DNA from 3 places in the Planococcus sp. TJ-307 genome. Region 3 is predicted to be linked to each of the others. Evidence: riboswitches for the same ligand, from Rfam matches in the RefSeq annotation. Region 3 holds a riboswitch; each other region holds the start of a gene.
The links. A riboswitch is a leader RNA that binds a small molecule or an ion and turns the genes downstream of it on or off. The one in region 3 is predicted to bind lysine.
Positions count from the first base shown of each region.

Region 1: another riboswitch for lysine. It lies ahead of AC4EHK_RS10705 (aspartate kinase); the one in region 3 lies ahead of AC4EHK_RS16920 (Na+/H+ antiporter NhaC family protein).
Region 2: another riboswitch for lysine. It lies ahead of dapA (4-hydroxy-tetrahydrodipicolinate synthase); the one in region 3 lies ahead of AC4EHK_RS16920 (Na+/H+ antiporter NhaC family protein).

Region 1 is NZ_JBZDOJ010000002.1:871,615-874,893, forward strand. It holds gene AC4EHK_RS10705 (aspartate kinase) at 156-1,382, opposite strand; lysine riboswitch at 1,523-1,697, opposite strand; gene uvrC (excinuclease ABC subunit UvrC) at 1,735-3,279, opposite strand, start outside.
Region 2 is NZ_JBZDOJ010000001.1:356,583-359,861, forward strand. It holds gene AC4EHK_RS01725 (STAS domain-containing protein) at 1-375, shown strand, start outside; gene dapA (4-hydroxy-tetrahydrodipicolinate synthase) at 426-1,316, opposite strand; lysine riboswitch at 1,445-1,623, opposite strand; gene AC4EHK_RS01735 (SAM-dependent methyltransferase) at 1,730-2,341, shown strand; gene ypfJ (KPN_02809 family neutral zinc metallopeptidase) at 2,399-3,241, shown strand.
Region 3 is NZ_JBZDOJ010000005.1:177,057-180,335, forward strand. It holds gene AC4EHK_RS16910 (sulfite exporter TauE/SafE family protein) at 1-292, shown strand, start outside; gene AC4EHK_RS16915 (bifunctional metallophosphatase/5'-nucleotidase) at 305-1,648, shown strand; lysine riboswitch at 1,720-1,901, shown strand; gene AC4EHK_RS16920 (Na+/H+ antiporter NhaC family protein) at 2,011-3,279, shown strand, end outside.

The sequences.
Region 1 (3,279 bases), on a different contig from region 3:
TGCACAAAAAAGCGATTCTCTAATTGAGAATCGCTTTTTCACTCTATTCTGGCCAATTCTACTGCTGTCGGTATTATTGCAATATTGCCATTGAGAATTTGAACGTTTTGTGAATATTTTCACGAACAGTTATTTCAAGAGCAATCGCCTCTGACTTATTTCACTTCTACCTCAGACAATTCATATGCCTCGTGCAACGCATTCGCAGATTTTTTCATATCCACTTCCGGCACAACCACTGAAATTTTGATTTCGGACGTACTGACCATTTTTACAGGGATTTCTTTTCTTCTCAAGATATCAAACATCCGTGCAGCAACCCCTGGATTTGAAACCATTCCAGAGCCGACAATCGATACTTTCGACAAGCCCACTTCAATGGTTACGGATAAAAAGCCAATTTCTTCTTGGGCTTCAGTCAGGACGCGCTGTGTTTCATCCAAGCTTTCCTGGCTAATGGAGAAAGAAACAGATGGTGGAAATTCATCGCTGATGCTTTGAACGATGATATCCACATCAATTTGATTTTCTGCCAGTTTCGTGAAAATATTAGCCAGCGATCCGTTAAACGGTTTTTTATAAGTCACAGTTACACGCGCAATACCTGGTTCAAATGCAACGCCTCTGACGATTAAGTTTTTCTCCACTGTAATCACCTCTTGTATAATTGTGCCAGGCTCATCGGAATAACTTGCTCTGACGGATAATGGTACGTGATTGTTTTTTGCAAACTCAACTGCCCTTGGGTGCAGGACACCCGCTCCAAGATTGGCAAGCTCCAGCATTTCATCATACGAAATTTGTTCCAATTTGCGCGCGCCTGTTACAAAACGCGGATCCGATGTATAGACTCCATCGACGTCGGTATAAATTTCGCATTTCTCTGCCTTTAATGCTGCTGCCAGTGCTACTGCCGTTGTGTCCGATCCTCCGCGACCAAGTGTCGTGATGTTGCCAATTTTATCGACTCCTTGAAAACCGGCGACCACACAAAAATAGCCGCTCTCCAACACGCGCTCAAGCCGTTCTGTATGAATATGTTCAATTCGGGCATTGCGCGGCACAGATTCGGTTTCGATCCCTGCCTGCCAGCCGGTAAAGGACAGCGCTTCATGGCCTAACTTTTTAAAAGCCATTGCCAACAAGGAAATGGTTACTTGCTCACCGGTAGCGAGCAGCATATCCATTTCACGTTTAGGCGGCTCAGAAGAAATTTCTCCGGCCAGACCAAGCAAAGTATCAGTTGTTTTGCCCATTGCTGAAACGACAATCACGACACGCTTGCCTTTTTCTTTTTCGCGGATGGCCCGTTCAGCCACTCCAATGATTTTTTCTGGAGTCGCAACGGACGTCCCTCCAAATTTCATAACGATCGTTTCCATTCTATTCACTCCCACATTTAATATGTGGCCCTCAAAATGGCTGGCAGTAAGGCCATTAAAGCAGCACCACCAGACACAAAAAGAGGCAGCTTACCGCAACCGCGGCAAACTACCTCTTTTATCATGCACGAAAAACGTCCATGTGAGATAGCCCTCCAGAGATTGACTCTGACAGCTCTGCACCTCTTAAGTGCAGAACCAGCATGCGTTTTAGCAGCAACACGCACACTTCGGCGACCGCCCCTTTCAGCATCCATCTCAGATTCTGCAAATCTCCGAATGCTTACTATTGACGTTCGCGCCTCTATCATCACTTTTCCAAGTGATCTAAATATTCTCTTACGATAGCACGTTATGACTCACTTGGCAACGTATCCTCTGCAAAATGCTGTTCGATGGACAACGCCAATGCTTCCGGCATGCCCGCCTGTTTGATTTCTTCTACAGAAGCTTCTTTGATCTTTTTAACCGAGCCGAAATGCTTCAGCAGCTGCTGTTTGCGCTTCGGCCCGACCCCTTCAAGTCCATCAAGTGCCGACTGAATCGAATTTTTGCCGCGCAATTGACGGTGGAACGTGATGACAAATCGGTGAACTTCATCCTGAATGCGCTGCATCAGATAAAATGCTTCACTTGTCCGCTTGAGCGGCACGACTTCAACCGGATTGCCATACAATAATTGCGAAGTTTGGTGCTTGTCATCTTTCGCAAGGCCGGCAATTGGAATGGATAGCCCAAGTTCATCTTCTAAAATCTCCCGCGCCGATGACATCTGTCCTTTTCCTCCGTCAATAACGATAAGGTCCGGCAGCGGCAATCCATCTTTCAATACACGCGAATAGCGGCGGCGAATAACTTCTCGCATGGCCGCATAATCATCGGGTTTTGACCCAGAACGCGTTTTATACTTGCGGTAATCTTTTTTGGAAGGCTTGCCGTCAATAAACGTAATCATCGCAGACACGGCATCTGCTCCCTGAATATGTGAATTATCAAATGCCTCAATGCGCAGCGGCGTCTGGATGTTCATCGCATCGCCAAGTTCCTGGCAGGCGCCAATTGTTCGTTCTTCTTGGCGCTCCAGCAGCTGGAACTTTTCTTTGATGGCAATTTCAGCATTTTTCTTCGCCAGCGCCACCAAATCTTTTTTCTTCCCACGCTGAGGCACGAGAACCCGAACTCCGAGCCATTCTTTCAGCATCTCTGGATCGTCTGCTTCCGGAAGCAGGATTTCGTTGGGTTTGACGTGATTGGGCTTTTCATAAAACTGTCCGAGATACGTCAAAAACTCTTCTTCAGGATCCCGGTATAACGGAAATAGCGAGACGTCGCGCTCAATCAACTTGCCTTGGCGCACAAAAAAGACTTGAACGCACATCCACCCTTTGTCGACAGCGTAGCCAAAAACATCGCGATTGGTAAAATCGTTCATTGCCATTTTCTGCTTTTCCATAACGGTTTCGATCATGGAGATTTGGTCGCGGTATTCTTTTGCCCGCTCAAATTCCAGATTTTCTGCAGCTTCCGACATTTTTGTCACCAATTCGTGTTTGACTTCACGGAATCCGCCATTTAAAAACTTGCTGATGCCATCGATCAATTCCTGGTAAGTCTCTTTCTCAATCGGCTTGACACACGGTGCCAGACATTGGCCTAAATGGTAATACAGGCAAACCCGGTCCGGCATGGTGTGGCATTTCCGCAGGGGATACAGACGGTCCAGCAGTTTTTTTGTTTCAGCTGCCGCATAGGCATTTGGATAAGGACCAAAATACTTCCCTTTGTCCTTTTTAACCTGACGGGTTGTGATCAGCTTTGGATGACGCTCCCCTGTGATTTTGAGGTACGGGTAGCTTTTATCATCTTTCAGCATGATATTGTATTTGGGATCGTATTT
Region 2 (3,279 bases), on a different contig from region 3:
TCGGCCAGAACAGAATTTCTCGAATTGTCGGCACCCGTCGTGCCAGTCAGCGACCAAATCGCCATCTTGCCATTAGTGGGAAGCATTGAAATCGATCGGGCCCGCTACATTTTGGAGAAGACATTGCTGTCTGCCAATCAGTTAAAAATCAATGTGCTGATCGTAGACCTCTCAGGAGTGATACGGGTAGACTCGATGGTTGCTGAGCAAATCATCAAAATTATTCAGTCATTAAAGTTGGTTGGCGTACGTTCAGTTCTAACTGGAATCCGACCTGAAATCGCCAGAACTCTGACAGAAATCGGTGTTGATTTAAAAGATTTGGAAATCGGCGGCAGTTTAAAGCGCGTCCTGAGCCAGATGAAAATTAGTTAACAGAAAAAACGCTGAAGCCTGAGGGGCTTCAGCGTTTTTAAATAGTGAATTTAGTTAGTGACTCCTTCTGAATGAAGATTAGGCAAAGATTTTTGCAATGCTGAAGTTTCTTCTTCAGTGAGGGGAATCATTGGCAAGCGAACGCCGCCTACATGTATACCAGTGATGTTAAGTGCTGCTTTGACTGGGGATGGATTTGGTGCGGCGAACAATGCCTTCATTGTTGGCAGCAAGCGTCTATGGATGGCAGCTGCTGTTTTCACGTCGCCCGTTTTAAAACTCGTAATCATGTCCTGCATATCGTTTCCGATTATGTGTGCAGCAACCGATACGATGCCAGTTCCACCAATAGACAGCATCGGCAATGTTAGGCTGTCATCACCGCTGTAAACAGAAAAATCTGGCGGTGTCTGTTCAATGATTTCTGCAGCTGCGTCCAAGTCGCCACTCGCTTCTTTAACCGAAACGATGTTGTCGATCTTGGACAGGCGAATAATCGTCTCTGGAGACATATTGACGACACTGCGCCCCGGGATGTTATACAGCATGACCGGCAGGCTGGTCGATCGGGCGATTGCCTCAAAATGCTGGAACATGCCTTCCTGCGAAGGTTTGTTGTAATAAGGAGTGACCAGCATAATGCCGTCAACTCCCGCTTCTTCCGCTTGTCTCGTCAATGAAATGGACGCGCGCGTATTGTTGGAGCCCGTTCCGGCAATGACCGGAATCCGTCCAGCAACTGTATTGACGGTGAACTGGAACAACTCCGCTTTTTCATCTGTTGACAAAGTTGGCGATTCACCTGTTGTTCCTGCGACGACCAGACCGTCTGAACCGTTTGCTATCAAATGCTCTATTAGTTTCTGTGTTGCCGGAAAATCGACTTCTCCATATTGATCGAACGGCGTCACCATTGCTGTAATTACTTGGCCAAAATTCATAAAAAACACACCCTTTTCTAATTTTTTTCAAAGCTTAGAGGTGGGGGAGCCAGTCAGGAGGGAACAAAAAAGCAGCAACGAGGGGTCCCGTTGCTGCAGTAGAAACAATGTTTGCCATTCGTTTCTGTGCATCAGATAGCCCTCCATATAGTCTCCTATATGACAGTCCTGCATTTATTAAATGCAGACCCAGCGAACAGAAACATGAGATTTCCGCCACTTCGGCAAATCCCCCTTTCGGCAAACGTCAATGGATCTCATCGTCCTCGTTTTGCGTACTGATGGTTTTTGCGCCTCTATCCTACTCCATAAAAACTGGAGCAAGAAATATTTAATTAGCTGTACTATAACAAATTCCCTTGTCAATTGCAAGATAGAGAACGTAAAATCTTATGAAGAAGGAGTGATCTGGGATGAATGAACAGGCTTATGAACGCCTGCTGAACATTGCGACAGCGGGAAATCAGCAAGGCTTCACGGATTCACTGCACCACAACCGCTATGAGCCAACTTCATACGAGCTGCTGGATGAACTCTTTCAGCATTATACCTTATTGCCCGGAGATCGGCTGGTGGACGTAGGTTGCGGAAAGGGCCGCCTGAACTTTTATATTCATCATCTGTTTGGAGCGGAAAGCACAGGCATTGAAATGAATCCTGCATTTTACGAAGAGGCTTTAAACAATAAAAAGGAATATTTTAAAAAACATAAAGGATCAGAGAATTGTATCCAGTTCTATAACGGCTTGGCGCAAGACTACCCGATTGAAGCGCGCGATAATAAGTTTTATTTTTTTAATCCATTTTCGGTACAACTGTTCATTCCTTTTATTAATAAAGTTTTGCGTTCAGCCGAAGCCGATCCGCGCACGGTAGAGATCATCCTATTTTTTGCTTCTCAAGACTACAGCGACTTTCTTGAAACCAGTACAGCTTTTCAATTGGTGGAGGAAATTTCACTGCCGGGTTCTCATAAGGATCTGCGTGAACGTTTTTTGATTTACCGGCTGCCCGAAATGGATTAGAAGCAGCCCGGTAATGGGTATGCTTAAAGTAAAACAATTGTGAAACGAGGAACCTGTATGAAGTGGAAGGGCAGAACCAGAAGCAGAAATGTTGAAGACAGACGAGGAAAAGGCGGCGCGATGGTTGCAGGCGGGGGCATCGGCGGCATCCTAATTGTGCTGCTAGTGGCTTTTTTAGGTGGTGATCCTGGGGTTATTCTCGACCAAATGAGCGGCTCTGGGACTCCTTCCAGTCAGCCGTATGAAGCAACTGCTGAAGAAGAGGAGCTGGCTGAATTTGTATCGGTCGTCTTGGCAGATACCGAACAAGTCTGGACACAAGTATTTGAAGAAGAAGGCATGGAATATATCGAACCGACACTGGTGATTTACAGCGGAAGCGTTGAGTCTGCATGCGGAACGGCCGGTGCATCTGTTGGCCCCTTTTATTGTCCAGCTGACTACAAACTGTATATTGATTTGAGTTTCTACGATGAACTTCAAAACCAGTTCCAAGCGCCGGGGGATTTTGCTATGGCTTATGTAGTGGCGCATGAAGTTGGCCACCATGTTCAAAATTTGCTTGGCGTCATGGAAGAAGTGCAGCCGCTCCGCAATCAATTAAGTGAAGAAGAGTACAATAAAGTGCAGGTCCGCCTGGAACTTCAAGCTGATTATTTATCGGGTGTCTGGGCGCATCACGCACAGGGCATGGGCTATTTGGAAGAAGGCGACCTGGAAGAAGCGTTGACAGCGGCAAGTGCCGTCGGAGACGACACGATCCAGCAGCGTGCACGCGGTTATGTGGTGCCGGAAAGCTTTACCCACGGCAGTTCAGAACAACGCAAAAATTGGTTTTATAAAGGCTTCGAAGCCGGCAACTTGAAAGAAGGAGACACTTTCAATGCGACTGATTTGTGACCGCCGCCTGTTCCGGAAAATAGAATTCAAAGAGCGCG
Region 3 (3,279 bases):
AATTATTGTTCCTGCAATGATTCTTTTATTTTTGTTTCCGCCGCATGTGGCCATTGGCACGTCGATGTTTATGGTTTTTTTGTCGGCACTTGTCAACTCAGCAACCCATATTGCTTTAGGGCATGTACCTTGGATTTATACAATCGCGGTTGTGCCAGGTGCATATCTCGGAGCAAAAATTGGAGCCAAATTAAACAAACGCCTCGATTCAGAAATGTTGGTGGTGATTTTGCGCATTGTGCTTCTGGTACTGGGGCTGCGATCAATTTACGAAGGAATATTCAGTTCTTAAAGAGGTGTTTTCATGAATCATACAATCCATATTTATCATACCAACGATTTGCATAGCCATTTTGCGAATTGGCCGCGCATCAAGTCTTTTTTAGCCGAGCGCAAAAGGTGGCACGAAGAAGAAGGGGATGTCTGTCTGATTTTAGATATTGGTGACCATGCTGACCGGTCGCATCCTTATACCGAAGGCACTGCCGGCAAAGGAAACGTACTCCTGTTAAATGAAGCCGAATACGATGCAGTCACCATCGGCAATAATGAAGGCATCACGCTGTCAAAAGAAGAACTGGATGAGTTGTATGTCCAGGCTGACTTTGAAGTGGTGGTGTCAAATTTATTCGATTTGGACGGCAACCGACCGATTTGGGCGAAGCCTTATCATATTATCCAAGCGAAAAATGGAATGCGCATTGGACTGGTAGGAGCAACTGCTGAGTTTACCCCGTTTTATCGGAAGCTTGGGTGGCAAATTACGGATGCTAAACAATCAATCATTCAAGCAGTGGAGGAAATAAAAGATGAGACAGACTTGATCGTCTGCCTATCGCATCTGGGCATCAAGGAAGATGAGCTTTTAGTGGATCTATGTCCGCAAATCAATATTGTTTTGGGCGCGCATACCCATCACACATTCCATGATGGAAAATGGCAAGGGGATACGCTATTGGGAGCTGCCGGGAAATTCGGGTTTTATATTGGCCATATTACAGTGGAGCAAGCCTTTGAAAAATCCTCTGCCCGGTTAATCGAAACTTCCCGCCTGCAGGAAACGGAAGCAGGATTTGATGAGTTTTTGATTGAAGAAGGAAAAAAACAAATGGGTGAGCTGGTGTTCCACAGTCCCCAATTTTTAAAAGCCGAATGGTTTAAGGACTCAGAACTGGGGACACTTTTCGGTCATGCACTGCTGGAATTTGCTGGAGCTGATTGCGCTCTGTTCAATGCCGGAATCTTCATGGAAGACATGCCTGAAGGGGACTTGACGCGCTATGACTTTCACAAAATGCTTCCTCACCCAATCAATCCATGCATGGTCGAACTAAGCGGTGCGGAGTTAAAAGAAATTTACTTGCAGTCCTTAAACTCGGATTGGCCGCAGCTGGAATTGAAAGGCATGGGATTCCGCGGCGTCGTGTTTGGCAAGATGCTGCATTTGAATATGGAGCTCATCGATCACCGGTTTTACGTGAATGGACAATTAGCGGTGCACGACCAAACGTATCGCTTAGTGACACTGGATATGTTGACGTTTGGCTACTTCTTCCCAAGTCTGAAACGAGCTCCTAAAACATACTTTATGCCCGATTTTTTACGGGATGTTTTCAGCCAGTATTTCCACACCAAAGCGTTGAAGTAGAAGGAATGTTCAGAGTTTACGGGCAGTTGATTTTGTAAAGAGTTTGGGCTATGCTATTAAGGAAATAAATAATGGTGGGTAGAGGCTGCAAGACTGATCAGTAGGATGCGCGAGTTTGACTGCGTTGAACGTATCTGAAAGGAAGTTTTGCCGAAATCCATTTCCTGTAGTCACGGGAAATGGATTGGGGTCATTCTGAAAAAGAATGTCACTGTCATTCAAGCGAAAGTTTGAGTGGAGAGCTACAGGGTTGTTTGACGTTTTAACGCACAGACGAATTGTAGAAGGCTGACTTATCCAACTGGAGAGGTCGGCCTTTTTTTTTCTCATTTTCACCCATCAAAAAATAAGGAGGAGTTTTTATGGAGAACACGATTTTCTCGATTTTGCCGCCGATTATCGCAATTGTCATGGTGCTGTTAACGCGCCGTGTGTTGTTGTCATTGGGCACCGGTATTGTCGCAGCAGCTGTTATTCTGACATGGTTCGCACCAATCGAAGCCTTGCAGGAGCTTGTGGCATCATTTACAATTATTTTTTGGGATGGCGGCTTTAATGCCTACAACGTCTTTATCATTCTTTTTCTTTTATTGCTGGGCGTTATTACAGCATTCGTCAGCCTGTCAGGGGGCAGCCATGCTTTCGCTGAATGGGCTTCGACACGCATCAAGTCACGACGGGGTGCTAAAGTTCTGACAGTGGCCCTGGGAATAGTCATCTTCATCGATGATTATTTCAATGCTTTGACAGTTGGGCAAGTAGCACGCCCAATCACTGACCGCTACAAAGTTTCACGTGCTAAACTTGCTTACTTTATTGATTCGACAGCTGCGCCTGTTTGTGTGGTATCGCCTGTATCAAGCTGGGGTGCTGCCATTATCGGGATCATTGCCACGATCCTGGCTGGCCAGACTTTTGTTGAGTATTCTGCATTGGAAGCTTTCTTATGGATGGCGCCAATGAACTTTTATGTGGTTGCTTCACTGGCCATCGTCTTTTTTGTCGCTGTTCGCGACGTCGACTTTGGTGAAATGAAAAAACACGAAGTGTTGGCAATTTCGAAAGGACAGCTTTTCGATCCGGATAAAACAATTCCAGGTGAAATGAAAGAAGAGTTTCCTTCACATTCACATGGACGTGTTCGAGACTTGCTGCTTCCAATCTTGCTGTTGATCGTTGGAACGGTAGGTGCGATGATTTGGACCGGCTTCCAAAATGCCGGACAAATCTTCGATATCTGGTTAATTTTTGAAAACACCGATGTACCGGCTTCACTGCTTGTAGGTGGTGTTTTAGGTGCACTGACCTCCATTGTTCTTTACGCACTTCAAATCAATAAAAACAAAACAGCCAATGCTGGATGGATTGGCAAAGGCATATGGGCAGGCATCAAATCCATGATGGGTGCTGTAATGATTTTGATTTTTGCTTGGTCGCTGACTTCTTTGATCGGATCATTGGAAACAGGAGCTTACTTGGCAAATGTTGTTTCTGAAGGCAATGTACCAACAGCCGTTTTGCCAGTTCTCTTGTTTGTATTAGCGGGCATTATGGCATTTTCTACCGGAACATCGTGGGGGTCGTTTGGTATCCTGTTGCCGATTGCAGGAACCATTATGATCGAAGCGGAT